One region of the Bacillus sp. PK3-037 genome, then DNA from elsewhere that is predicted to be linked to it. Evidence: predicted binding sites of a transcription regulator. Region 1 holds the regulator's gene; the other holds the start of a gene.

Region 1 (14,726 bases):
AATGTCATAACGCGTTTATCCCGTAAAATTTCGGGAACTTCATTATTGATAATTTGCTGTGCGAGACCTTCTGCGATAGCCGTTTTCCCTACGCCCGGTTCCCCAATCAGAACAGGATTGTTTTTCGTTCTGCGGCTCAGCACTTCAATGACACGCTGAATTTCTTTGCTTCTGCCGATAACCGGATCAAGGCTGTCTTCCTTCGCAATCGCTGTTAAATCTCTTGCCAGGCTATCTAGTGTAGGCGTATTCGCATTGCTGTTTGTTCCAGCAGCTGATGAACCTGTTTCATTACTTCCTAGAAGCTGAAGCACTTGCTGTCTTGCTTTATTCAAGCTGACTCCGAGATTGTTAAGCACTCTCGCAGCCACACCTTCACCTTCCCGAATAAGACCAAGAAGAATATGCTCTGTTCCCACATAAGAATGACCGAGTTTTCTGGCCTCATCCATTGAAAGCTCAATGACTTTTTTAGCTCTCGGAGTATAATGAATCGTTTGAGACATTTCCTGTCCGCGCCCAATTAAGCTCTCCACTTCTTTTTGGATTTTATCTGAACCAAGTCCAAGCGCTTGAAGTGCTTTAGCAGCGATGCCCTCTCCTTCTCGCACCAGTCCTAATAAAATATGCTCAGTGCCGATATTGTTATGACCTAAACGAAGTGCTTCTTCCTGTGCAAGCGCCAGTACCTTTTGAGCTCGTTCTGTAAATCTTCCAAACATCATATCGATTCATCCTCCTGTCTATTCCCATTCATTTCTAAGTGAAGCCGTTCTCTGATAAGAGCCGCTCTTCGTATATCTCTTTCGTTCGGACGCAAAGCGCCTCCCGAGTACTGCTGTAAAAATCCCGGCTGTGTTAAAATCATCAGTTCATTAAGTATATTGCTTGAAAGTCCTTTTATAATGCCTAAGTCTATACCCAGCCGAACATCTGAAAGACACTTTGCAGTTTCTTTCGATTCTATCATCCGGCAATTGGACAAGACTCCATAGGATCGATACACACGATCCTCAAGCTCAATCTTAGAGGTTTGGTAAAGCGCTTCTCGAGCAGATCGTTCCTGTTCAATCAGCTGGGCGGCTACGCTGTTAAGGTCATCGACAATATCCTGTTCCGACTTTCCAAGCGTGATTTGATTTGAAATTTGAAAGATATTTCCTACTGCTTCGCTGCCTTCCCCATAAATTCCTCTAACAACTAAGCCTAATTGATTAATAGCCGGGATAATTCGATTTATTTGCCTAGTTAAAACCAGTGCCGGAAGATGCATCATGACTGAAGCCCTTAAGCCCGTACCTACATTTGTAGGACAGCTGGTTAAGTAACCTCTTTGCTCACTAAATGCATAATCAACCTTTTCCTCAATCCAGTCATCAACTTGGTTTGCGGCTTTCATGGCTTGCGGAAGCTGAAAACCTGGGAAAAGACACTGAATTCTAATGTGATCCTCCTCATTCAACATGACGCTCACTTCCTCATTTTCAGAAAGCAAACAGCCGCCAAAAGGAGACTCTGTCAAATTAGGGCTGATGAGATGCTTTTCAACAAGCACCCGTTTTTCTAAAGGCTGTGCATCGTTCATTCTGATCAAAAGGAATTTGCCGACACCGGGAATTTCTTGTTCTGAAAACTGTTCTTCAAACTGTTGTAAGATGGATGAGGCTTCTTCATTGGAATATCGCGTAGGGAACCGAATATTTTCAAAGTTCCTAGCTAAACGTATGCGGCTGCTGAGTACAATGTCACTTTCAGGGCCTTTCTGCTTCATCCAACTGCTTAATGCGTCCTGAATAAAATGCTTTAGCGACATTACCCCTGTTCCTCCTCACTATCTGTACTTTTGAGTGACTGTTCTAATGAACGAATTTGATCTCTCACATGGGCTGCATTTTCAAATTCTTCTTGTAGTATTAAAGCTTCTAATTCTTTTTTCAGCATATCGATCTGTCGTCTGACATGCAGGTTGCCGCCTATACGTTTCGGTATTTTCCCGCCATGCACAGTGTTTCCGCTGTGAACTTTGCGTAAGATCGGTGTAATATTAATATGAAATGTTTTATAACATTCGGCACAGCCAAATCGGCCGGTTTTTCTAAATTGCTGAAATGTCATTCCGCACTTCGGACAAGCAGATATTTGCTCGGAATGGCTGAACATTTGAGTTCCAGCATTCTGAAATGAAGAATCCATGTTCAGTAAACCTGAAAGTAAATTATGAATAGAGAAACCATGACTTGCACTTATACCATATGAATCGCTATGTTCTTTTGCACATTGTTCGCAGATGTGAACCTCTTTTTTCTCTCCGTTAACAACCTTTGTAAAGTGAAAAGTGGCTGGTCTCTCATTGCACTCTTGACAAATCAATCTTTTCACCCGCTTATTTTAATTTTAAAGCGGTCAGCATAGCTTTCATCATTCTCGCTCTTAATTCATCACGTTCAGGCAAATCAATGTACAGTACTGAGCGATCCATCACGCTGACCATCATTTTTGCTTCTCTTTCAGAGATCACCTTGTCTTCTAATAGCCTTAAAATAATGTCATCAGAGGCTGCTTGAGACAAATGGGTATTAATTTGAGAAATAATATTATTGATTAGGACAACTTCATTATTCATTTTAATTTTAATGATTCTGATGTAACCGCCGCCCCCGCGTTTGCTCTCAACAATATATCCTCTCTCGCTTGTAAATCTGGTGTTGATGACATAATTTATTTGGGAAGGAACACATTGAAATTTATCTGCAATTTCACTACGTTTAATTTCTAAAATTTCCTTGCCATTTTGATCTAACACTTGTTTCAAGTACTGTTCAATGATGTCAGAAATATTATGTCCCACTCAACCCCCTCCTTTATTGACTTTGACTATATTTGACTTTAATCTTACTATAAGGTGTTTTTCGAGAATTTTCAACTTTCTCGCTCTATCTTAAGTATTTCCATTTTCTAAATCCATAAAACCTGATTATTCACTTAAAATTTCTCTGTGAAGTTATTATATTATATAACTAAATGAAATTTTATGATACCAATAAGCAGAATGCAAAAAAGGGCAGCTCATATGAGCTGCCCTTTCGTTAATTGCTTGGCGGCGTCCTACTCTCACAGGGGGAAACCCCCGACTACCATCGGCGCTGAAGAGCTTAACTTCCGTGTTCGGCATGGGAACGGGTGTGACCTCTTCGCTATCGCCACCAAACAATTTGAGAGTGTTCTCTCAAAACTAGATAACAGGTGTGACATCATTAGATATTAGGTTAAGTCCTCGATCGATTAGTATCTGTCAGCTCCATGTGTCGCCACACTTCCACCTCAGACCTATCAACCTGATCATCTTTCAGGGATCTTACTTCCTTGCGGAATGGGAAATCTCATCTTGAGGGGGGCTTCATGCTTAGATGCTTTCAGCACTTATCCCGTCCGCACATAGCTACCCAGCGATGCCCTTGGCAGAACAACTGGTACACCAGCGGTGCGTCCATCCCGGTCCTCTCGTACTAAGGACAGCTCCTCTCAAATTTCCTGCGCCCGCGACGGATAGGGACCGAACTGTCTCACGACGTTCTGAACCCAGCTCGCGTACCGCTTTAATGGGCGAACAGCCCAACCCTTGGGACCGACTACAGCCCCAGGATGCGATGAGCCGACATCGAGGTGCCAAACCTCCCCGTCGATGTGGACTCTTGGGGGAGATAAGCCTGTTATCCCCGGGGTAGCTTTTATCCGTTGAGCGATGGCCCTTCCATGCGGAACCACCGGATCACTAAGCCCGACTTTCGTCCCTGCTCGACTTGTAGGTCTCGCAGTCAAGCTCCCTTGTGCCTTTACACTCTGCGAATGATTTCCAACCATTCTGAGGGAACCTTTGGGCGCCTCCGTTACCTTTTAGGAGGCGACCGCCCCAGTCAAACTGCCCACCTGACACTGTCTCCCCGCCCGATAAGGGCGGCGGGTTAGAAGGTCAATACAGCCAGGGTAGTATCCCACCGATGCCTCCACCGAAGCTGGCGCTCCGGTTTCCAAGGCTCCTACCTATCCTGTACAAGCTGTACCAACATTCAATATCAGGCTGCAGTAAAGCTCCACGGGGTCTTTCCGTCCTGTCGCGGGTAACCTGCATCTTCACAGGTACTATAATTTCACCGAGTCTCTCGTTGAGACAGTGCCCAGATCGTTGCGCCTTTCGTGCGGGTCGGAACTTACCCGACAAGGAATTTCGCTACCTTAGGACCGTTATAGTTACGGCCGCCGTTTACTGGGGCTTCAATTCGCACCTTCGCTTACGCTAAGCGCTCCTCTTAACCTTCCAGCACCGGGCAGGCGTCAGCCCCTATACTTCGCCTTACGGCTTCGCAGAGACCTGTGTTTTTGCTAAACAGTCGCCTGGGCCTATTCACTGCGGCTCTCTCGGGCTTGCACCCTAACAGAGCACCCCTTCTCCCGAAGTTACGGGGTCATTTTGCCGAGTTCCTTAACGAGAGTTCTCTCGATCACCTTAGGATTCTCTCCTCGCCTACCTGTGTCGGTTTGCGGTACGGGCACCTCTCACCTCGCTAGAGGCTTTTCTTGGCAGTGTGGAATCAGGAACTTCGCTACTATATTTCGCTCGCCATCACAGCTCAGCCTTATGGGAAACGGATTTGCCTATTTCCCAGCCTAACTGCTTGGACGCGGATATCCAATACCGCGCTTACCCTATCCTCCTGCGTCCCCCCATTGCTCAAATGGTGAGGAGGTGGTACAGGAATATCAACCTGTTGTCCATCGCCTACGCCTTTCGGCCTCGGCTTAGGTCCCGACTAACCCTGAGCGGACGAGCCTTCCTCAGGAAACCTTAGGCATTCGGTGGAGGGGATTCTCACCCCTCTTTCGCTACTCATACCGGCATTCTCACTTCTAAGCGCTCCACCAGTCCTTCCGGTCTGGCTTCACAGCCCTTAGAACGCTCTCCTACCACTGTTCGAAGAACAGTCCGCAGCTTCGGTGATACGTTTAGCCCCGGTACATTTTCGGCGCAGAGTCACTCGACCAGTGAGCTATTACGCACTCTTTAAATGGTGGCTGCTTCTAAGCCAACATCCTGGTTGTCTAAGCAACTCCACATCCTTTTCCACTTAACGTATACTTTGGGACCTTAGCTGGCGGTCTGGGCTGTTTCCCTTTCGACTACGGATCTTATCACTCGCAGTCTGACTCCCAAGGATAAGTCATTGGCATTCGGAGTTTGACTGAATTCGGTAACCCGGTAGGGGCCCCTAGTCCAATCAGTGCTCTACCTCCAAGACTCTTACCTTGAGGCTAGCCCTAAAGCTATTTCGGAGAGAACCAGCTATCTCCAGGTTCGATTGGCATTTCACCCCTACCCACACCTCATCCCCGCACTTTTCAACGTGCGTGGGTTCGGGCCTCCATTCAGTGTTACCTGAACTTCACCCTGGACATGGGTAGATCACCTGGTTTCGGGTCTACGACCACGTACTCATGCGCCCTATTCAGACTCGCTTTCGCTGCGGCTCCGCATCTTCTGCTTAACCTTGCACGGGATCGTAACTCGCCGGTTCATTCTACAAAAGGCACGCCATCACCCATTAACGGGCTCTGACTACTTGTAGGCACACGGTTTCAGGATCTCTTTCACTCCCCTTCCGGGGTGCTTTTCACCTTTCCCTCACGGTACTGGTTCACTATCGGTCACTAGGGAGTATTTAGCCTTGGGAGATGGTCCTCCCGGATTCCGACGGAATTTCACGTGTTCCGCCGTACTCAGGATCCACTCTGGAGAGAACGAAGTTTTGACTACAGGGCTGTTACCTCCTATGGCGGGCCTTTCCAGACCTCTTCATCTACCTCGTTCCTTTGTAACTCCGTATAGAGTGTCCTACAACCCCAAGAGGCAAGCCTCTTGGTTTGGGCTAATCCCGTTTCGCTCGCCGCTACTCAGGGAATCGCATTTGCTTTCTCTTCCTCCGGGTACTTAGATGTTTCAGTTCCCCGGGTCTGCCTTCTCATACCCTATGAATTCAGATATGGATACCACTCCATTACGAGTGGTGGGTTTCCCCATTCGGAAATCTCCGGATCAAAGCTTGCTTACAGCTCCCCGAAGCATATCGGTGTTCGTCCCGTCCTTCATCGGCTCCTAGTGCCAAGGCATCCACCGTGCGCCCTTTCTAACTTAACCGTTAAAAAGAATCACTATGTGATATCTTGTGTTACTAATTGAATGTGATGTCTACTGTTATCTAGTTTTCAAAGAACACGTTTCGAAGGAATGATCCTTCAAAACTAAACAAGACAGGGAACGTTCTGTTTATAAGACCCAAGGTCTTATATTCCGTAAATATCCTTAGAAAGGAGGTGATCCAGCCGCACCTTCCGATACGGCTACCTTGTTACGACTTCACCCCAATCATCTGTCCCACCTTCGGCGGCTGGCTCCATAAAGGTTACCTCACCGACTTCGGGTGTTACAAACTCTCGTGGTGTGACGGGCGGTGTGTACAAGGCCCGGGAACGTATTCACCGCGGCATGCTGATCCGCGATTACTAGCGATTCCAGCTTCACGCAGTCGAGTTGCAGACTGCGATCCGAACTGAGAACAGATTTGTGGGATTGGCTTAACCTCGCGGTTTCGCTGCCCTTTGTTCTGTCCATTGTAGCACGTGTGTAGCCCAGGTCATAAGGGGCATGATGATTTGACGTCATCCCCACCTTCCTCCGGTTTGTCACCGGCAGTCACCTTAGAGTGCCCAACTGAATGCTGGCAACTAAGATCAAGGGTTGCGCTCGTTGCGGGACTTAACCCAACATCTCACGACACGAGCTGACGACAACCATGCACCACCTGTCACTCTGCCCCCGAAGGGGACGTCCTATCTCTAGGATTGTCAGAGGATGTCAAGACCTGGTAAGGTTCTTCGCGTTGCTTCGAATTAAACCACATGCTCCACCGCTTGTGCGGGCCCCCGTCAATTCCTTTGAGTTTCAGTCTTGCGACCGTACTCCCCAGGCGGAGTGCTTAATGCGTTAGCTGCAGCACTAAGGGGCGGAAACCCCCTAACACTTAGCACTCATCGTTTACGGCGTGGACTACCAGGGTATCTAATCCTGTTCGCTCCCCACGCTTTCGCTCCTCAGCGTCAGTTACAGACCAGAGAGTCGCCTTCGCCACTGGTGTTCCTCCACATCTCTACGCATTTCACCGCTACACGTGGAATTCCACTCTCCTCTTCTGCACTCAAGTTCCCCAGTTTCCAATGACCCTCCCCGGTTGAGCCGGGGGCTTTCACATCAGACTTAAGGAACCGCCTGCGAGCCCTTTACGCCCAATAATTCCGGACAACGCTTGCCACCTACGTATTACCGCGGCTGCTGGCACGTAGTTAGCCGTGGCTTTCTGGTTAGGTACCGTCAAGGTACCGCCCTATTCGAACGGTACTTGTTCTTCCCTAACAACAGAGCTTTACGATCCGAAAACCTTCATCACTCACGCGGCGTTGCTCCGTCAGACTTTCGTCCATTGCGGAAGATTCCCTACTGCTGCCTCCCGTAGGAGTCTGGGCCGTGTCTCAGTCCCAGTGTGGCCGATCACCCTCTCAGGTCGGCTACGCATCGTTGCCTTGGTGAGCCGTTACCTCACCAACTAGCTAATGCGCCGCGGGTCCATCTGTAAGTGGTAGCCGAAGCCACCTTTTATGTTTGAACCATGCGGTTCAAACAAACATCCGGTATTAGCCCCGGTTTCCCGGAGTTATCCCAGTCTTACAGGCAGGTTACCCACGTGTTACTCACCCGTCCGCCGCTAACATCAGGGAGCAAGCTCCCATCTGTCCGCTCGACTTGCATGTATTAGGCACGCCGCCAGCGTTCGTCCTGAGCCAGGATCAAACTCTCCGATGAATGGATCGCAGATTAAGTTCACCACATCCTGTGGCAACATCTGCGTGATCTGCATCGTGCAGACCTCAGTTTGACTGACTACGCACATCGCTGTGCGATTTTATAATAAAACTTGAATTAACAGGTACGTTTTGTCTTGTTTAGTTTTCAAAGATCATTTTGTTTATCGCTTTGTTAAAGCAACTTTATTAGTATACAACGTCGCTTTCTCAAAGTCAACAACTTTTTTAAATCTTTTTTGGTGGAGCCTAGCGGGATCGAACCGCTGACCTCCTGCGTGCAAAGCAGGCGCTCTCCCAGCTGAGCTAAGGCCCCATAAAAATGGTCGGGAAGACAGGATTCGAACCTGCGACCCCATGGTCCCAAACCATGTGCTCTACCAAGCTGAGCTACTTCCCGATTTCCCATATTGATAAAATATATGGCGCGCCCGAGAGGAGTCGAACCCCTAACCTTTTGATCCGTAGTCAAACGCTCTATCCAATTGAGCTACGGGCGCAAATTATAATGCCGAGGGCCGGACTTGAACCGGCACGGTAGTCACCTACCGCAGGATTTTAAGTCCTGTGTGTCTGCCAATTCCACCACCCCGGCGTGGATAGTATAGTTGGAGCGGAAGACGGGATTCGAACCCGCGACCCCCACCTTGGCAAGGTGGTGTTCTACCACTGAACTACTTCCGCATACAGGCTGTCCAGTTTTTATAACTGTCATCCTGTATAATGCGGGTGAAGGGACTTGAACCCCCACGTCATAAAGACACTAGATCCTAAGTCTAGCGCGTCTGCCAATTCCGCCACACCCGCTTAAAAATGGTGAGCCATGAAGGACTCGAACCTTCGACCCTCTGATTAAAAGTCAGATGCTCTACCAACTGAGCTAATGGCTCTTCTTACAAGAGACTTGAATATTATATCATATAAAAGTGGTGCCGGCAAGAGGACTTGAACCCCCAACCTACTGATTACAAGTCAGTTGCTCTACCAATTGAGCTACACCGGCAAATGGTGGAGGATGACGGGCTCGAACCGCCGACCCTCTGCTTGTAAGGCAGATGCTCTCCCAGCTGAGCTAATCCTCCATAATTGCACTAACGTGCAATTGCTTGGCGGCGTCCTACTCTCACAGGGGGAAACCCCCGACTACCATCGGCGCTGAAGAGCTTAACTTCCGTGTTCGGCATGGGAACGGGTGTGACCTCTTCGCTATCGCCACCAAACAATTTGAGAGTGTTCTCTCAAAACTAGATAACAGGTGTGACATCATTAGATATTAGGTTAAGTCCTCGATCGATTAGTATCTGTCAGCTCCATGTGTCGCCACACTTCCACCTCAGACCTATCAACCTGATCATCTTTCAGGGATCTTACTTCCTTGCGGAATGGGAAATCTCATCTTGAGGGGGGCTTCATGCTTAGATGCTTTCAGCACTTATCCCGTCCGCACATAGCTACCCAGCGATGCCCTTGGCAGAACAACTGGTACACCAGCGGTGCGTCCATCCCGGTCCTCTCGTACTAAGGACAGCTCCTCTCAAATTTCCTGCGCCCGCGACGGATAGGGACCGAACTGTCTCACGACGTTCTGAACCCAGCTCGCGTACCGCTTTAATGGGCGAACAGCCCAACCCTTGGGACCGACTACAGCCCCAGGATGCGATGAGCCGACATCGAGGTGCCAAACCTCCCCGTCGATGTGGACTCTTGGGGGAGATAAGCCTGTTATCCCCGGGGTAGCTTTTATCCGTTGAGCGATGGCCCTTCCATGCGGAACCACCGGATCACTAAGCCCGACTTTCGTCCCTGCTCGACTTGTAGGTCTCGCAGTCAAGCTCCCTTGTGCCTTTACACTCTGCGAATGATTTCCAACCATTCTGAGGGAACCTTTGGGCGCCTCCGTTACCTTTTAGGAGGCGACCGCCCCAGTCAAACTGCCCACCTGACACTGTCTCCCCGCCCGATAAGGGCGGCGGGTTAGAAGGTCAATACAGCCAGGGTAGTATCCCACCGATGCCTCCACCGAAGCTGGCGCTCCGGTTTCCAAGGCTCCTACCTATCCTGTACAAGCTGTACCAACATTCAATATCAGGCTGCAGTAAAGCTCCACGGGGTCTTTCCGTCCTGTCGCGGGTAACCTGCATCTTCACAGGTACTATAATTTCACCGAGTCTCTCGTTGAGACAGTGCCCAGATCGTTGCGCCTTTCGTGCGGGTCGGAACTTACCCGACAAGGAATTTCGCTACCTTAGGACCGTTATAGTTACGGCCGCCGTTTACTGGGGCTTCAATTCGCACCTTCGCTTACGCTAAGCGCTCCTCTTAACCTTCCAGCACCGGGCAGGCGTCAGCCCCTATACTTCGCCTTACGGCTTCGCAGAGACCTGTGTTTTTGCTAAACAGTCGCCTGGGCCTATTCACTGCGGCTCTCTCGGGCTTGCACCCTAACAGAGCACCCCTTCTCCCGAAGTTACGGGGTCATTTTGCCGAGTTCCTTAACGAGAGTTCTCTCGATCACCTTAGGATTCTCTCCTCGCCTACCTGTGTCGGTTTGCGGTACGGGCACCTCTCACCTCGCTAGAGGCTTTTCTTGGCAGTGTGGAATCAGGAACTTCGCTACTATATTTCGCTCGCCATCACAGCTCAGCCTTATGGGAAACGGATTTGCCTATTTCCCAGCCTAACTGCTTGGACGCGGATATCCAATACCGCGCTTACCCTATCCTCCTGCGTCCCCCCATTGCTCAAATGGTGAGGAGGTGGTACAGGAATATCAACCTGTTGTCCATCGCCTACGCCTTTCGGCCTCGGCTTAGGTCCCGACTAACCCTGAGCGGACGAGCCTTCCTCAGGAAACCTTAGGCATTCGGTGGAGGGGATTCTCACCCCTCTTTCGCTACTCATACCGGCATTCTCACTTCTAAGCGCTCCACCAGTCCTTCCGGTCTGGCTTCACAGCCCTTAGAACGCTCTCCTACCACTGTTCGAAGAACAGTCCGCAGCTTCGGTGATACGTTTAGCCCCGGTACATTTTCGGCGCAGAGTCACTCGACCAGTGAGCTATTACGCACTCTTTAAATGGTGGCTGCTTCTAAGCCAACATCCTGGTTGTCTAAGCAACTCCACATCCTTTTCCACTTAACGTATACTTTGGGACCTTAGCTGGCGGTCTGGGCTGTTTCCCTTTCGACTACGGATCTTATCACTCGCAGTCTGACTCCCAAGGATAAGTCATTGGCATTCGGAGTTTGACTGAATTCGGTAACCCGGTAGGGGCCCCTAGTCCAATCAGTGCTCTACCTCCAAGACTCTTACCTTGAGGCTAGCCCTAAAGCTATTTCGGAGAGAACCAGCTATCTCCAGGTTCGATTGGCATTTCACCCCTACCCACACCTCATCCCCGCACTTTTCAACGTGCGTGGGTTCGGGCCTCCATTCAGTGTTACCTGAACTTCACCCTGGACATGGGTAGATCACCTGGTTTCGGGTCTACGACCACGTACTCATGCGCCCTATTCAGACTCGCTTTCGCTGCGGCTCCGCATCTTCTGCTTAACCTTGCACGGGATCGTAACTCGCCGGTTCATTCTACAAAAGGCACGCCATCACCCATTAACGGGCTCTGACTACTTGTAGGCACACGGTTTCAGGATCTCTTTCACTCCCCTTCCGGGGTGCTTTTCACCTTTCCCTCACGGTACTGGTTCACTATCGGTCACTAGGGAGTATTTAGCCTTGGGAGATGGTCCTCCCGGATTCCGACGGAATTTCACGTGTTCCGCCGTACTCAGGATCCACTCTGGAGAGAACGAAGTTTTGACTACAGGGCTGTTACCTCCTATGGCGGGCCTTTCCAGACCTCTTCATCTACCTCGTTCCTTTGTAACTCCGTATAGAGTGTCCTACAACCCCAAGAGGCAAGCCTCTTGGTTTGGGCTAATCCCGTTTCGCTCGCCGCTACTCAGGGAATCGCATTTGCTTTCTCTTCCTCCGGGTACTTAGATGTTTCAGTTCCCCGGGTCTGCCTTCTCATACCCTATGAATTCAGATATGGATACCACTCCATTACGAGTGGTGGGTTTCCCCATTCGGAAATCTCCGGATCAAAGCTTGCTTACAGCTCCCCGAAGCATATCGGTGTTCGTCCCGTCCTTCATCGGCTCCTAGTGCCAAGGCATCCACCGTGCGCCCTTTCTAACTTAACCGTTAAAAAGAATCACTATGTGATATCTTGTGTTACTAATTGAATGTGATGTCTACTGTTATCTAGTTTTCAAAGAACACGTTTCGAAGGAATGATCCTTCAAAACTAAACAAGACAGGGAACGTTCTGTTTATAAGACCCAAGGTCTTATATTCCGTAAATATCCTTAGAAAGGAGGTGATCCAGCCGCACCTTCCGATACGGCTACCTTGTTACGACTTCACCCCAATCATCTGTCCCACCTTCGGCGGCTGGCTCCATAAAGGTTACCTCACCGACTTCGGGTGTTACAAACTCTCGTGGTGTGACGGGCGGTGTGTACAAGGCCCGGGAACGTATTCACCGCGGCATGCTGATCCGCGATTACTAGCGATTCCAGCTTCACGCAGTCGAGTTGCAGACTGCGATCCGAACTGAGAACAGATTTGTGGGATTGGCTTAACCTCGCGGTTTCGCTGCCCTTTGTTCTGTCCATTGTAGCACGTGTGTAGCCCAGGTCATAAGGGGCATGATGATTTGACGTCATCCCCACCTTCCTCCGGTTTGTCACCGGCAGTCACCTTAGAGTGCCCAACTGAATGCTGGCAACTAAGATCAAGGGTTGCGCTCGTTGCGGGACTTAACCCAACATCTCACGACACGAGCTGACGACAACCATGCACCACCTGTCACTCTGCCCCCGAAGGGGACGTCCTATCTCTAGGATTGTCAGAGGATGTCAAGACCTGGTAAGGTTCTTCGCGTTGCTTCGAATTAAACCACATGCTCCACCGCTTGTGCGGGCCCCCGTCAATTCCTTTGAGTTTCAGTCTTGCGACCGTACTCCCCAGGCGGAGTGCTTAATGCGTTAGCTGCAGCACTAAGGGGCGGAAACCCCCTAACACTTAGCACTCATCGTTTACGGCGTGGACTACCAGGGTATCTAATCCTGTTCGCTCCCCACGCTTTCGCTCCTCAGCGTCAGTTACAGACCAGAGAGTCGCCTTCGCCACTGGTGTTCCTCCACATCTCTACGCATTTCACCGCTACACGTGGAATTCCACTCTCCTCTTCTGCACTCAAGTTCCCCAGTTTCCAATGACCCTCCCCGGTTGAGCCGGGGGCTTTCACATCAGACTTAAGGAACCGCCTGCGAGCCCTTTACGCCCAATAATTCCGGACAACGCTTGCCACCTACGTATTACCGCGGCTGCTGGCACGTAGTTAGCCGTGGCTTTCTGGTTAGGTACCGTCAAGGTACCGCCCTATTCGAACGGTACTTGTTCTTCCCTAACAACAGAGCTTTACGATCCGAAAACCTTCATCACTCACGCGGCGTTGCTCCGTCAGACTTTCGTCCATTGCGGAAGATTCCCTACTGCTGCCTCCCGTAGGAGTCTGGGCCGTGTCTCAGTCCCAGTGTGGCCGATCACCCTCTCAGGTCGGCTACGCATCGTTGCCTTGGTGAGCCGTTACCTCACCAACTAGCTAATGCGCCGCGGGTCCATCTGTAAGTGGTAGCCGAAGCCACCTTTTATGTTTGAACCATGCGGTTCAAACAAACATCCGGTATTAGCCCCGGTTTCCCGGAGTTATCCCAGTCTTACAGGCAGGTTACCCACGTGTTACTCACCCGTCCGCCGCTAACATCAGGGAGCAAGCTCCCATCTGTCCGCTCGACTTGCATGTATTAGGCACGCCGCCAGCGTTCGTCCTGAGCCAGGATCAAACTCTCCGATAAATGGATCGCAGATTAAGTTCGTCACATCCTGTGACAACATCTGCGTGACCTGCATCGTGCAGGCCTTAGTTTGACTGACTACGCACATCGCTGTGCGATTTTATAATAAAACTTGAATTAACAGGTACGTTTTGTCTTGTTTAGTTTTCAAAGATCATTTTGTCACTTCGTTTAAGCGACTTTATTATTATAACTCGTTGACTCATTGAAGTCAATAACTTTTTTTGAAGTTATTTTTTTGTCATCGCCTTGTTTAGCGGCAACGAATAATAATATACCACCTTGTAAATAATAGTGCAATAGTTTTTTGAAGAAAAACCTAAGGAATTATAAAAGAGCGTCATCCTTCTATTAGAAAGGTTGACGCTCTTTTATATTAGCGCTGTCTCATTTGCGGGAATAACAGTACATCTCGGATCGAAGGAGCATTCGTAAGCAGCATGACCAGGCGATCGATCCCGATGCCTAAGCCTCCTGTTGGCGGCATGCCATACTCGAGGGCTTCAACGAAGTCTTCATCCATTAAATGAGCTTCATCATTACCCTCTTCTCGTTCTTTTAATTGAGCTTCAAAGCGTTCTCTTTGATCAATAGGATCATTTAGCTCTGTGAAGGCATTTGCATGCTCACGGCCTACGATAAACAGTTCAAAACGGTCTGTGAAGCGCGGATCCTCTGGATTTTTCTTAGCAAGAGGAGAAATTTCTACTGGATGTCCATAAATAAACGTTGGCTGGATAAGCGTTTCCTCGATTTTTTGTTCGAAGAATTCGTTGATAATATGGCCCACTGTCATAGAGTCTTTAATCTCTACACCATGCTCTTTTGCATATTCACGGGCTTGCTCAACAGTTACATCTTCCCAGAAGTCAACGCCTGTCGCTTCTTTGACTGCGT
Region 2 (14,726 bases), 840 kb from region 1:
CGCCTTCAGAATCGCTTGTTCATATTCGGCATCCTGTTCCATATTGCCCAAATAGATCAGCGTTTTACGTTGGTCTATATATCGGATCATCATCGTTGAATAGCCGGGCCAGCCTCCGCTATGGCTGACAATTCGTCCTTTTTCAGGACTGTTTTGCAGCACCCAGCCAAATCCATAGTCAACCGTTTCCCCATTGTTCAGTTGTACAGGAGAAAACGCGGCTTCCTTAGAAACCTCGCTGATCAATTTGTCCTGATATAAAGCCTGATCAAATCGAAATAAATCGCTTGTGACAGAATTCACTGTACCGTCTCCCTGTATTCCATCCAGATACACAACATAGTTCGTTTCCTCCAGGTCATCTGGAAGAACGTACTGGCCGGAATGCACATCATACACATATCCATACGCATAGCCATCAATCTGCTCAGGACGCAGCCTTCTGTTATATACTCTCGTGTTCGCCATGCCGACCGGGGTGAAAATATGTTGTTTCAAAAAATCCGCATAGCTCATGCCGGATGCCTTCTCAATCAAAACTGCCAGCAGCACATACCCCGTATTGCTGTACAGCCAGCCTTCATTCGGAGCAAAATAGCAGGGCGGCTGCTCATTCATCAGCATATCCACTACATCCTGGTTCACTGCAATCCTGCTTTTATTCCAATTGGCAAAAAACCACTCTATATAATCGGGAAGCCCGGATGTATGGTTCAATAAGTGCCGTATCGTAACGCCCTCATATGGAAATCCGGGAATCCAGCGCTCCACTGTATCCTCATAACCAAGCATCCCTTTCTCCTCCAATTGAACAACTGCCATTGCTGTAAAAGGCTTTGATAGTGATGCCAGCTCAAACAAAGAATTTTCTTGCAAAAGCCGTTTTCCCGGCAAATCCGCATAACCGAAAGCGTGATGATATAATATGTCGCCATCCTCTGCGGCTAAAACCGCCCCGTTGAAATGTTTTCTTTCGCCTAATGTTTCAAATAAAGTCTTAAGTTCCTTCCTTTTCTTCTGCTTCATTGCTCCACCTCCCCCTTTTTCGTACGATACTGAGCTTATTAATGTTTCAATTATTTTGAAAATATAAAAAAAGCTGATCAATCCTCTAACAGGAAAAATCAACTTTAGATGTACATTGAATCAAAATCTCCTTTTTACGCAGTCGGAGAAGGAACTCTGGCGGCTGCAAAACGGGTTCTCGGAGTCGCTTGAATGAATCCGGCGGCAGTACTTCTCATTGCAACTGTCACCGTATCTCCGGCGTTTAACTGAAGAATTTCCGTAATGGCTACGACTGCCGGAAGATTTCCTGCTTGAAATTGGCTATTTCCGCCTACCACATCTTGATTCACGAGAAATACGACTTCTAAGTTGAAGTCAACAATCGCATTCGGTTGAAACTCAACTGATGCATTTAAAGAATATACGCCTGCTGTTCTCGGTGAAAATGTAGATGTGTTGGGGTTATATTCATTCGCCAAATCAAATTGCACATTTTGAAATCGGACTCCGCTAGCTGCATTTGCAGCCACTGACAGATTCGCATTGCTGGTGGCTCTGAAAGCAGAAATAGGCTGGTTCGTATCTGATGTAATGGGTGCGAAGAGCTGGTTTTGTTGAGTGAGTGGGGTATTTCCATTTCTGCCTTGCATGACACTTGGTGATAAAAGAGGTTCCGGTCGATCGTTTCTCTTAATCCATTTAGTTGGCCGTGGTGGCATTGACTTATTCCTCCTTATACGTTTTCTTTCGCTTCTATCATTTGTTTGCTTTCGCAATACATTATTATATTGATTGTTACAGGGTTTGAAACGGTATCTGCCCGACTAAACTCAAAACAAAAATGAAAGCTGCTAGTTCCAAAACGGATTACCGCTTCTATGACAAGACCATAAAAAAGATAGAAGATTAATCTACATTTTAAATTGCGATTACGAGAATCACCAATGGCAATTTGATATCCCCTACCTGGGGTACAGCCATCATCATCACCGTGACGAGAGCCACAAAAAAGCCGGGAGACCATCCTCCCGGCTTTTCCAGCTTATTTACCTGTTTCCGCAAAGCGCTTGAGCCGCTCGCCGATTTCGTCACGAACTCGCTGAAAGAACACCCATTTTTCCGCTTCCGATCCTCCCGCTTTTGCAGGGTCATCAAAGCCCCAGTGCTCGCGCTTAACGTGAGGCGGCGTCATCGGACATTGATCAGCCGCGTCACCGCAAAGCGTTACGACAAGATCAGCACTGTTTAATATAGCCGGGTCGATGATATCTGATGTTTGGCCGGAGATGTCGATCCCCGCTTCCTTCATCGCTTTTACAGCATTCGGATTGAGCCCGTGCGCTTCGATTCCCGCGCTGTATACATTCCATTCATCTTCTAGATATTGTTTCGCCCAGCCTTCAGCCATTTGGCTGCGGCAGGAGTTGCCAGTGCATAAAAATAAGATGGTTTTTTTAGACATGTTTGTTCATCTCCCAGATGTTTTAGTGAATGATCAATAACCAGATATAAAGGCCGAAAAGAGTCATCAGCAGGGTCGGAACAGTCAGAATCACCCCTGTTTTCACGTATGTCCCCCAAGAGATTTTCACTCCTTTTTGCGCGAGAACATGAAGCCATAACAGCGTCGCCAGCGACCCAATCGGCGTGATTTTCGGCCCCAGATCAGAGCCGATGACATTTGCATAAATTAAGGCTTCCTTCATCATTCCATGTGTATCCGTACCGGCTATCGCAATAGCGTCAATCATGACGGTCGGCATGTTATTCATTACCGATGATAAAATAGCCGCGATAAAGCCCATTCCCATGGTTCCCGCCAACAGCCCCTGATCCGCGGCTGCCTGTATAAGGCTGGACAGAAGGTCTGTTAAGCCGGCGTTTCTTAACCCGTACACAACGACATACATCCCAATGGAAAAAAACACAATCGCCCAAGGTGCCCCTTTGACCACCTGCTTCGTATGAACGGCCGGGCTGTTCTTCGCCATAAGAAGAAAGAAAACAGCCACCGCACCGGCTATAAAGGATACGGGGATGGACCATATTTCGCTTACAAAATAACCGATTAATAACATGGCCAGCACAAGCCATGACATACGAAACATGTTTATATCTTTAATGGCGTCAGCCGGTTTCTTCACCTGACTGAGATCATAATGTTTCGGAATGCCTTTTCTGAAAAATAAGTATAAGACGAGTATACTTGCCGCAAGCGAAAAGAGATTCGGGACAATCATCCGTGCCGCATATTCAATGAACCCAACGTGAAAGAAATCCGACGACACGATATTCACCAAATTGCTGACCACAAGCGGAAGCGATGTTGTATCAGCGATAAACCCGCTCGCGATAATAAATGGGAACACCAGCTTTTCTTCAAAACGCAAAGCCCGCATCATCGCAAGCACAATCGGCGTTAAAATAAGCGCCGCACCGTCATTGGCAAAAAACGCCGCCACGACGGCGCCTAAAACGGAAATATAAATAAACATACGCAGGCCGCTGCCTTTAGCCGCCTTCGCCATATGCAAAGCAGCCCATTCGAAAAAGCCAATGTGGTCTAAAATGAGCGAGATGAGAATGATCGCCACAAACGCCAGAGTCGCATTCCATACAATGCCGGTAACGTCCGCCGCATCCTTTAGGCTCACAACCCCCGCAAGCAAAGCCAAAACCGCTCCCCCGCAGGCTGACCAGCCAATAGACAGATTTTTCGGCTGCCAAATAACAAAAATAAGTGTAAGGATAAAGATCATTGCTGCTAAAACTGCTGAACTCAAACGAGAACCTCCTACTTACAAGAAACTTGAGTTTCTTTTTTCTGAATAGACTGCAACACGTCATCATCTGAGCTGATGTGACCGAGAATCGATTGAATCAATCCATATTCAGGACAAGCCGAATTAATTGAATAAAACCGCCATTGTCCCTTTTTCTCTTCATTCACAAATCCGGCCTGTTTCAGCTTCCGTAAATGCTGGCTGATAGCTGGCTGGCTCACGTCAAACATATCGACAAACTGGCAGACACAGTATGTTTTTTTCTCCAGCTTCTTCATGATCAAAAGCCTGGTTTGATCATGAAGAAGCTTCAGGCAGTGACTGATTTCAGCAGATGTCAAGTCATGCTTCATCAAAGCATCAGCTCCCTTCCGCGTTCATTGTATAATCCACCATTTATATAAGTCAACACTTATATTATAGAAGAAAAAGGACCACCGTTTAAAATCTTTTTTATTATTATTCCTTCCCTTATCAAGCTGAAATAGGTTTATTTATACTGTCACATATTGTGAATGATTTATGAATTTACATTTTTTTATCACTTTTGTGTTGTTCGGATAGACCTGATAAAAAGGAACTTTATGCCCATGCGAAAGCTTTTTATAATCTGTAGAAGATGCAAAGAAATAATCAGCCGGATTAGTCCATAAGACCTGTACTCTTAAATTCTTTTTCTTCATTTTCTATCAAACAAAAGAGGAAAATAGACCCGTTGAAATAACAATCAGTGTCTAATAGAATAATGTCGAAAAGTAAATTACGCAGGTTTGTTACTGATAAAGCAGGCAAGACCTAAAATGTGTTAAGGGCAAAGTGTATTCTTTGACGTCACCCCTTTTCATATTTTTGGTCTTTTTTTATTGCACGTAACCGACTTGCCATTATCAACAGGAGGGCTGGAAGAAAGCAGACCGCTAACACAGTACATAAAAAAGGAGACATGAACGATGAACATCAAAAAGTTTGCCAAACAAGCAACAGTATTAACCTTTACTACTGCACTGCTGGCAGGAGGCGCGACTCAAGCGTTTGCGAAAGAAACAACTCAAAAACCATATAAGGAAACGTACGGTATTTCCCATATTACCCGCCATGACATGCTGCAAATCCCTGAACAGCAAAAAAGTGAAAAATATCAGGTTCCTGAATTCGACCAATCCACAATTAAAAATATCTCTTCTGCAAAAGGCCTGGACGTTTGGGACAGCTGGCCATTGCAAAACGCTGACGGCACAGTCGCAAACTATCACGGCTACCACATTGTCTTTGCATTAGCCGGAGATCCTAAAAATGCGGATGACACATCTATCTACATGTTCTATCAGAAAGTCGGCGAAACTTCTATTGACAGCTGGAAAAACGCTGGCCGCGTCTTCAAAGACAGCGACAAATTCGATGCAAATGATTCAATCCTGAAAGACCAAACACAAGAATGGTCTGGCTCAGCGACATTCACATCTGACGGCCACATCCGTTTGTTCTACACTGACTTTTCTGGTAAACATTACGGCAAACAAACACTGACAACTGCACAGGTTAACGTATCAACATCAGACAGCTCTTTGAACATCAACGGTGTAGAGGATCATAAATCAATCTTTGACGGTGACGGCAAAACGTATCAAAATGTACAGCAGTTCATCGATGAAGGCAACTACAGCTCAGGCGATAACCATACGCTGAGAGATCCCCACTACGTAGAAGATAAAGGCCACAAATACTTAGTATTTGAAGCAAACACTGGAACTGAAGATGGCTACCAAGGCGAAGAATCTTTATTTAACAAAGCATACTATGGCAAAAGCACATCATTCTTCCGTCAAGAAAGTCAAAAGCTTCTGCAAAGTGATAAAAAGCGCACTGCTGAATTAGCTAACGGCGCACTCGGCATAATTGAGCTTAACGATGACTACACACTGAAGAAAGTCATGAAGCCGCTGATCACATCTAACACAGTAACTGACGAAATCGAACGCGCGAATGTCTTCAAAATGAACGGCAAATGGTATCTGTTCACTGACTCCCGCGGGTCAAAAATGACGATTGACGGCATCACGTCTAACGATATTTACATGCTTGGCTATGTTTCTAATTCTTTAACTGGCCCATACAAGCCGCTGAACAAAACAGGTCTTGTGTTAAAAATGGACCTTGATCCTAACGATGTGACCTTTACTTACTCACACTTCGCTGTACCTCAAGCGAAAGGAAACAATGTCGTGATTACAAGCTACATGACAAACAGAGGATTCTACGCAGACAAACAATCAACGTTTGCGCCAAGCTTCCTGCTGAACATTAAAGGCAAGAAAACATCTGTTGTCAAAGACAGCATCCTTGAACAAGGACAATTAACAGTTAACAAATAAAAACGCAAAAGAAAATGCCGATAACCTATTGGCATTTTCTTTTATTTCTTATCAACATCATAAAGGTGAATCCCATATGAACTATAAAAAAGCAGGCAAATGGCTAACCGTATTCCTGAGCTTTTTAGGAATATTGCTGTTTATCGACTTATTTCCAAAAGAAGGACATGACCAAAAACCAAAATCAACACAGAAGCCGGACTACCGGGCGGCATATCATTTTACGACGCCGGATAAATGGAAAAATGACCCGCAAAAACCGATCTATTTTGATGGCAAGTATCATTATTTCTATCTATATAACGGGGATTACCCAAAAGGCAACGGCACAGAATGGCGCCATGCCGTATCAGACGATTTGGTGCACTGGACAGATGAAGGCGTGGCGATTCCGAAATATACAAACCCGGACGGTGATATTTGGACCGGTTCCGTCGTGGTGGATAAAGAGAACACAGCCGGCTTCGGGAAAAATGCGCTTGTCGCGATTGTGACACAGCCCTCAGCCAAAGACAAAAAACAGGAACAATATTTGTGGTACAGCACAGACAAAGGAAAATCATTCAAATTCTACAGTGGCAACCCCGTTATGCCTAATCCGGGCACAGACGATTTTAGAGATCCGAAAGTGATATGGGATGACCAGGATAACAAATGGGTCATGGTCATGGCTGAAGGATCAAAAATCGGCTTTTATGAATCCGATAATCTTAAGGACTGGCATTACACAAGCGGATTCTTCCCAGAGCAGGCGGGAATGGTCGAATGTCCTGACCTCTACATGATGCGGGCAAGCGACGGAACGAATAAATGGGTTCTCGGTGCGAGCGCGAACGGTAAACCGTGGGGCAAACCAAATACGTACGCCTACTGGACCGGTAGCTTCGACGGAAAAGAATTTACAGCGGATCAGACTGAAGCCCAATGGCTTGACTATGGCTTCGACTGGTACGGCGGTGTGACGTTCGAAGACAGCAAAAACACAGATCCATTAGAAAAGCGGTATGCGCTTGCCTGGATGAACAATTGGGATTATGCCAACAACACCCCGACAATGAAGAACGGCTTTAACGGCACAGATTCTGTCATACGCGAACTCCGGCTGCAGGAGCAGGACGGAACATACAGCCTCGTCTCACAGCCGATTGAAGCTTTGGAGCAGCTGACTGTTTCAACTGACGAAATAGAGGATCAGGATGTGAACGGATCAAAAACTCTGTCGATAACAGGTGATACGTACCAGCTTGATACGGATCTTTCTTGGTCAGAGCTGAAGAATGCTGGCGTCAGACTGAGAGAGTCAGAAGATCAAAAACGCCATATTGATGTCGGCATATTCGCTGAAGACGGCTATGCATATGTCAATAGAGCAGGCACAAATCAGCCTGACAAAAGCAATACCTATGTCGAAAGCAAAGCTCCTTATGATGTAAGCAAACGTAAGGTGCATTTGAAAATACTTGTCGATAAAACAACGATAGAGGTATTTGTTGACGACGGGAAAACCGTTTTTTCAAATGAAGTCTTCCCAAAGCCTGAAGATAAAGGTATTACCCTTTTTTCTGATGGCGGCTCAGCCTCCTTCAAAAATATAACAGTGAAACACTTTGATTCGATTCATGAATAAAAACAGGTGCAGCGCGGGCTGCGCCTTTTTTTTATTCGGAACGGTATTCTCTGTTACATATTGGGCATTGTAAGAAATATAAGGCTGGTTTCAAAGGAGGAAGCGAATGTCTAAACAAGGGAATTTTCAGAAATCAATGTCTCTGTTTGATCTGATTTTGATTGGGATGGGAGCCATCTTTGGATCAGCGTGGCTGTTCGCTGTCAGTAATGTCGCTTCAAAAGCAGGGCCCTCCGGCGCTTTTTCCTGGATCCTCGGAGGAGCCATTATTTTGTTAATCGGGCTCGTATATGCAGAGCTCGGAGCCGCTTTGCCCCGCACTGGAGGCATCATCAGGTATCCGGTCTATTCACACGGCCATTTGGTCGGCTATTTAATTTCGTTTGTCACGATTGTCGCTTACACAAGCTTGATTTCGATTGAAGTCACAGCCGTCCGGCAATATGTGGCCTATTGGTTTCCGGGCCTGACCAAAGAGGGCTCTGACTCACCGACCATTGCAGGCTGGATTTTGCAGTTTGCCTTGCTCTGTTTGTTTTTCCTGCTGAATTACTGGAGCGTTAAAACCTTTGCAAAAGCCAATTTCATTATTTCTATTTTTAAATATATCGTACCGGTCACGATCATTGTTGTGCTGTTTTTTCATTTTCAGCCGGAAAACTTATCGGTTGAAGGGTTTGCGCCTTTTGGTTTTACAGGCATACAGGCCGCCATTTCGACCGGGGGTGTCATGTTTGCATATCTCGGGCTGCACCCTATTGTGTCTGTTGCCGGTGAGGTGCAAAACCCGAAACGCAATATCCCGATCGCTTTAATTATCTGTATTATCGTTTCAACCATTATTTACACAATTTTGCAAATCACCTTTATCGGTGCAATTCCGACAGAAACGCTGAAAAATGGCTGGCCGGCAATCGGCCGTGAGTTTTCATTGCCGTTTAAAGACATTGCGGTCATGCTCGGTTTAGGATGGCTTGCAACGCTTGTCATTTTAGACGCCATTCTGTCTCCGGGAGGAAACGGGAATATTTTTATGAATACGACATCTCGCCTCGTTTACGCCTGGGCGCGGAACGGCACATTATTTGGCATATTTTCAAAGGTCAATCAAGAAACGGGAACACCCCGCGCTTCACTCTGGCTTTCATTTGCCATGTCGATTTTCTGGACGCTCCCCTTCCCTTCGTGGAACGCGCTCGTCAATGTCTGTTCTGTCGCTCTCATCCTTTCTTATGCGATTGCACCAATTTGTTCAGCCGCACTGAGAGTAAATGCGAAGGACTTAAACAGGCCGTTTTATTTAAAAGGAATGAGCATCATCGGGCCGCTTTCATTTATTTTTACGGCGTTTATTGTGTACTGGTCAGGATGGACAACCGTTTCCTGGCTTCTCGGCTCACAGCTCGTCATGTTTTTGATCTATCTCTGCTTCAGGAAATACGCGCCTAAAGAAGACGTCAGCCTGGCCCAGCAGCTGAAATCAGCCTGGTGGCTCGTCGGATTTTATGTCATGATGCTGATTTTTTCCTATATCGGCTCTTTCGGGCATGGCTTAGGCATTATCAGCAATCCCGTCGATCTCATATTGGTTGCCGTCGGCTCGCTTGCGATTTACTATTGGGCAAAGTATACCGGGCTCCCGAAAGCCGCGATTGATTATGATAAATAAAGAAGCAGGAGTTTCTCTTGCTTCTTTTTTCGCTTTACAAACACCATCACTCGAGATAAAATGAATGATAGTCAGTCATTACAGGAGGTGTTCCTCGTGCCAAAACAAACATCAGGAAAATATGAAAAGATTCTGCAGGCGGCGATTGAAGTCATTTCTGAAAAGGGACTCGATAAAGCCTCCATCTCAGAGATCGTAAAAAAAGCCGGCACTGCCCAAGGAACGTTTTATTTATATTTTTCATCCAAAAATGCTCTGATTCCGGCCATTGCGGAAAACCTTCTCACTCATACGCTAGAGCAAATCAAAGGAAGACTGAATGGCGAGGAAGATTTTTGGACCGTCTTACAAACCTTAATTGATGAGACGTTTCACATCACAGAGCGCCATAAAGATATTATTGTCCTCTGCTACTCAGGGCTTGCCATCGACCATTCCATGGAAAAATGGGAGACCATTTATCAGCCTTATTATTCTTGGCTTGAGAACATCATCAATAAGGCGATCGACAGCCAAAATGTGATTGAAGGCATCAATGCAAAATGGACGGCAAGAACCATCATCAATTTGGTTGAGAACACAGCAGAACGGTTTTATATCGGGTTTGAACAAGATGAAAACCTTGAAGTATCTAAAAAAGAAATTTTCACATTCTTAAAACGGAGCTTAGGTAAAGCTTAAAAAATGACTGGGTGACACCGCTCATTTTTTAACGCCTAAAAATGACTGACGTTCATTCATATAAAGAGGTGTTAATGTTGTATTGGGTACTTGTTTTGATAGCAGGGCTTTTAGAAGTGGTTTGGGCCTCCTCCCTCAAACATGCGGATTCGCTTTTTGATTGGATTATCGTTTTTCTATTAATAGCGATAAGCTTTATACTGTTAATCCGCTCTTATCGAAAAATTCCTATGGCCGCGGCGTATACCGTATTTGTCGGAATTGGAACGGTCGGAACCTACACGACCGGGATCTTCTTAGGCGAATCCTTCTCAGCAGCGCAAATCTTCTTTTTGATGCTGCTGCTAGCCGGTATTTTAGGAATGAAGCTTTTCACAAAAGAAAGTAAAACTCAGCCGAGAGGTGAAAAATAATGGCGTGGTTTTTATTATTCATTGCCGGTATAGAAGAAATTATAGCTGCCATCGCCATGAAATATATAGACGGCACAAAGAAAAAATGGCCGATTATTGTGATGACTGCCGGATTTGCTTTATCTTTTTACTGTCTATCACAGGCTATGCAAGTCCTGCCTTCCGGCGTTGCTTATGCCGTCTGGACCGGTATAGGCAGCATAGGCGTAACAGCAGTCAGCCTGATTTGGTTTAAGGAACGGTTTCAGCTTTCTCAGCTGATTTCTCTTTGCCTGATACTTGCCGGCGTCATCGGCCTGCGTCTTACGTCTTAATCATAAAAGGCATATACAGAAAGCTGTATATGCCTTTTATCTTTTACTCATCATCCTGGTGTTTATGAAGATGAAGCGGCGGCGGGATGAGCCAGCCTTTGTTTTTCAGCAGCCTTAAGTATTTTGCCCCTGTTGCCGCCTTGGTCATATGAAATTGTCCAAACATCATCGCGATGTCTTCGCGAATCGACTGCCCCATAATTTTGCTGCATGTCACAAGACCGGCTGCATTTTGCGCCGCTGCGGATGCGGCCACATCCGGATCGAGAAACCGCGCGCCCGGCGGAATGTCGTTAAGATCTGCATCCGGCGGCTCAGGAGAAGCGGGCGGAAGCCCCACGCCATTTTCTTTCAGGATATTGCTGACCTGTTTGATTTCATCTTGGCATTTCTCGATGGACTCACGAAGCAGCTTCTTTAAATCGCCATCACCAACATGATGCAATAACATCTGGTAATTGCCGATCATTTTATTTCCCGCCATCACATAACTCCACAAACTGAATACCTCACCGTAATGCATCGGTTCTTCTTGCGGATTACCGCTTAAAATTCCCATTGTCTTCCTCCTTAACAAATTCAATACTGTTCATCACCTACGATGCCCAGCAGGAGGAAAAATTATGTACTTACTAGAAGTTTTCTGGAAACAACAAAAAAGACAAGAGCGGCAAATGCCAAACCCTTGTCTTTCCTGTTGTTCTATTGGACGCGCTCGGAGGGATTCGAACCCCCGGCAGACGTGGTACCGGAAACCACCGCTCTATCCAACTGAGCTACGAGCGCATATTGACATATTTTCACTGCGTGATGATAACGTCAGCATAACTCATTATACGGTATTTCAGCCGAAATAACAACCCTCTATTTTAAAGGGCTGTTTTTTTAAGAAGACACATCATCTTCTTTCCGAAGCTCACATACGATGGTTTGAACCGTTGTATTTTTGGGGAAAATGGGAAAAAGAGAAGAGTTTGCATGTCAAGCCAGCTTTTTGTTTGACCTTTATTGACCAAAAATGTATCATGTAACTACATACTTACCTAAAAGGTGAAGGAGGAGCATTATGAATTTAATACCTACAGTCATTGAACAAACGAACCGCGGGGAAAGAGCGTATGACATTTATTCTCGTTTATTAAAGGATCGTATCATCATGCTTGGATCTGCGATTGATGACAACGTTGCGAACTCCATCGTGTCACAGCTTTTATTCTTAGAAGCGGAAGACCCTGAAAAAGATATTTCTATTTACATCAACAGCCCGGGCGGCTCTATCACGGCCGGTATGGCGATCTATGATACCATGCAGTTTATTAAGCCGAAGGTATCTACAATTTGTATCGGTATGGCTGCGTCAATGGGCGCGTTCTTGCTTGCTGCCGGAGAAAAAGGCAAACGCTATGCGCTTCCGAACAGTGAAGTTATGATTCACCAGCCTCTTGGCGGTGCGCAAGGTCAGGCAACAGAAATTGAAATTGCCGCGAAACGCATTCTCTTGCTTCGCGACAAATTAAACAAAGTGCTTGCTGAACGTACTGGCCAGCCGCTTGAAGTGATCGAACGCGACACAGACCGCGATAACTTCAAGTCTGCTGAAGAAGCGCTTGAATACGGCCTGATTGACAAAATTCTGACTCGCAACACAGAAGAGCAAAAGTAATACCGCAACCTGCAAGAGACATGTCTCTTGCAGGTTTTTTAATGCTGAAGGAATTCACTCACTAACAAGTGAAACATACATACGAAATATCGGAAATGCAGTCCCTTTTCCCTCCTTTCATTTTTGAAAACGATTTATTGTATACGACTTCCACTCTTCATTCAGCACCTCAAACGTCAAATCGCAAGTTTGCCTGACAATCAGATCGGCATCATGCATTGACTGTTCATGACCGACTCCAACCGCAAACATCCCGGCAGATTTGATTGCGGCAATTCCCGCTTCAGCGTCTTCTACTGCCGCACAATCAGCTGGGGAGACGCCAAGCAGCGCCGCGGCGGTTAAAAATATTTCGGGATCAGGTTTCCCGTTCGCAAGAGCCGTCGGGTCAACAATGGCATGAAAATCATCAATAATCTCCAAACGTTTTAAAATCTCGGGGGCGTTGCGACTTGAAGACGCTAACCCGATTTTTATATTTTCGACTTTTAATTCACAAAGAAGCCTGCCGATTCCCGGCAAAAGATCTTCCGGCGTCAATTTGCTGATCAACGTCTGATAATATTTGTTTTTTTGGTGCAGAAGATCTTGTTTCTCCGCATTTGTATATGTTGCTTCCGCTCCGCCATAAATAAGTATGTTTTCAAGCGACTTTTCTCTGCTGATTCCTTTGAGGCTTTCATTCATACTTCGGTCAAAGGGAATATCGATTTGTTCTGCTATGTGCTTCCAAGCGAGAAAATGATATTCAGCAGTATCTGTGATCACTCCGTCTAAATCAAAAATGACCGCTTTCATATGCTGATACCCATCATAGCTTCATAGGGTTCAAGGCAAATATGCTTCATGTCAGCTCTCTTCTGCGAATAGTTGGAAATGAGCACTTTCCAACGCTCATGAATCAGTTCCTGAGGCACTTCGAACAGAGCCTTGTCTTCTGACAAATTCACAACGACGAGAAGCTTTTCCCCTTGATATTCACGGATGTAAGAGAAGATTTGCGGGTCATCCTCCAGCAGCAGCTGATAATCTCCATCTATCATGATCTTATATTGCTTTCGTAATTGAATAAGCTTCTGGTAGTAGTAGAAAATCGAATCTTGATCGTCCAAGGACTCTTGCACATTGATTTCATGATAGCGGGAATTTACCGCTATCCAAGGGTTTCCGGCTGTGAATCCCGCATGTTTTTCGGCATCCCATTGCATCGGTGTTCTCGCGTGATCTCTTCCTTTTTTCGTTATGGCTTTTAGAAACTCTTTTTCTGACATCGTTTTGTTTTCGATGACCAGTTCACGATATGCATTCTTTATTTCAAGATCATCATACATTTCCTGCGGCATATCACTGTTGACCATGCCGATTTCTTCTCCCTGGTAAATAAACGGGGTTCCTTTCATACCGTGAAGAACCGTTGCAAATGCTTTTGCACACTGCTTTCGCAGCTCGCCGTCATTTCCCCAGCGGGAAATAACCCTTGGCTGATCATGATTTTCAAAATAAAGGGTATTCCAGCCGACATTCATTAACGCGTTCTGCCACCTTGTCATCGTCTTCTTTAAAGCGATCAGATCAAACGGCTTGATCTGCCATTTTCCATTTGGCGAATGCGGTACCGAATCAATATCCATATGTTCAAACGTAAAGATCATATTCAGCTCATGTCTGCTTTCATCCGTATACTTTTTCGCCTCTTCTGTATCGGAACCGTTTGCCTCTCCCACCGTCATGCAATCGTAATGAGAAAGAACTTCCCGGTTCATTTCTTGAATAAACTCATGCAGGCGGGGGCCGTTTGAATGATAGCAGCCGACGATATAGCGGCGGCTGTCATCTGTTTCGTAGTCCGGAAAATCGATGTATTTGGAAATGGAACCGATCACATCCATCCGCCAGCCGTCAACGCCTTTATCCATCCAGAACCTCATCAAATCATAAACTTCCCGGCGTACCGCTTCATTTTCCCAGTTTAAATCAGGCTGCTTTTTCGAAAAGTAGTGCAAATAATATTGCCCCGTCCGTTCATCAAGCGTCCACGCCGGGCCTGAGAAGATTGATCCCCAGTTATTGGGCTCAGATCCATCCGGTTTTGGATCTTTCCAAAAATAATAATTCCGGTAAGGATTGTCCTTCGACTTGCGGCTTTCGTCAAACCACGCATGCTCATCCGACGTGTGGTTCACAACCAAATCCATG

What was found. The regulator CtsR, encoded in region 1, represses protease genes until heat stress. The targets are predictions, from matches to a motif close to ATGGTCAATAAAGGTCAAACA.
Region 2: the regulator CtsR is predicted to act here: its motif matches at 11,863-11,883, upstream of clpP (ATP-dependent Clp endopeptidase proteolytic subunit ClpP).

The regions. Positions count from the first base shown of each region.
Region 1 is NZ_CP096408.1:4,025,038-4,039,763, forward strand. It holds gene clpC (ATP-dependent protease ATP-binding subunit ClpC) at 1-725, opposite strand, end outside; gene M1D69_RS20710 (protein arginine kinase) at 722-1,813, opposite strand; gene M1D69_RS20715 (UvrB/UvrC motif-containing protein) at 1,813-2,370, opposite strand; gene ctsR (transcriptional regulator CtsR) at 2,384-2,848, opposite strand; rRNA gene rrf (5S ribosomal RNA) at 3,093-3,208, opposite strand; rRNA gene M1D69_RS20730 (23S ribosomal RNA) at 3,263-6,190, opposite strand; rRNA gene M1D69_RS20735 (16S ribosomal RNA) at 6,360-7,909, opposite strand; tRNA gene M1D69_RS20740 (tRNA-Ala) at 8,149-8,224, opposite strand; tRNA gene M1D69_RS20745 (tRNA-Pro) at 8,232-8,308, opposite strand; tRNA gene M1D69_RS20750 (tRNA-Arg) at 8,332-8,408, opposite strand; tRNA gene M1D69_RS20755 (tRNA-Leu) at 8,418-8,503, opposite strand; tRNA gene M1D69_RS20760 (tRNA-Gly) at 8,518-8,592, opposite strand; tRNA gene M1D69_RS20765 (tRNA-Leu) at 8,633-8,715, opposite strand; tRNA gene M1D69_RS20770 (tRNA-Lys) at 8,723-8,798, opposite strand; tRNA gene M1D69_RS20775 (tRNA-Thr) at 8,836-8,911, opposite strand; tRNA gene M1D69_RS20780 (tRNA-Val) at 8,915-8,990, opposite strand; rRNA gene rrf (5S ribosomal RNA) at 9,013-9,128, opposite strand; rRNA gene M1D69_RS20790 (23S ribosomal RNA) at 9,183-12,110, opposite strand; rRNA gene M1D69_RS20795 (16S ribosomal RNA) at 12,280-13,829, opposite strand; gene lysS (lysine--tRNA ligase) at 14,206-14,726, opposite strand, start outside.
Region 2 is NZ_CP096408.1:734,498-749,223, reverse strand. It holds gene M1D69_RS03860 (serine hydrolase) at 1-1,026, opposite strand, end outside; gene M1D69_RS03855 (C1q-like domain-containing protein) at 1,161-1,727, opposite strand; gene arsC (arsenate reductase (thioredoxin)) at 2,051-2,470, opposite strand; gene M1D69_RS03845 (arsenic transporter) at 2,493-3,791, opposite strand; gene M1D69_RS03840 (ArsR/SmtB family transcription factor) at 3,803-4,144, opposite strand; gene sacB (levansucrase) at 4,742-6,163, shown strand; gene levB (2,6-beta-fructan 6-levanbiohydrolase) at 6,240-7,790, shown strand; gene aspP (aspartate/proton symporter AspP) at 7,897-9,459, shown strand; gene M1D69_RS03820 (TetR family transcriptional regulator) at 9,556-10,140, shown strand; gene M1D69_RS03815 (DMT family transporter) at 10,218-10,553, shown strand; gene M1D69_RS03810 (DMT family transporter) at 10,553-10,867, shown strand; gene M1D69_RS03805 (DUF3231 family protein) at 10,911-11,426, opposite strand; tRNA gene M1D69_RS03800 (tRNA-Arg) at 11,578-11,653, opposite strand; gene clpP (ATP-dependent Clp endopeptidase proteolytic subunit ClpP) at 11,934-12,530, shown strand; gene pgmB (beta-phosphoglucomutase) at 12,648-13,328, opposite strand; gene M1D69_RS03785 (glycoside hydrolase family 13 protein) at 13,325-14,726, opposite strand, start outside.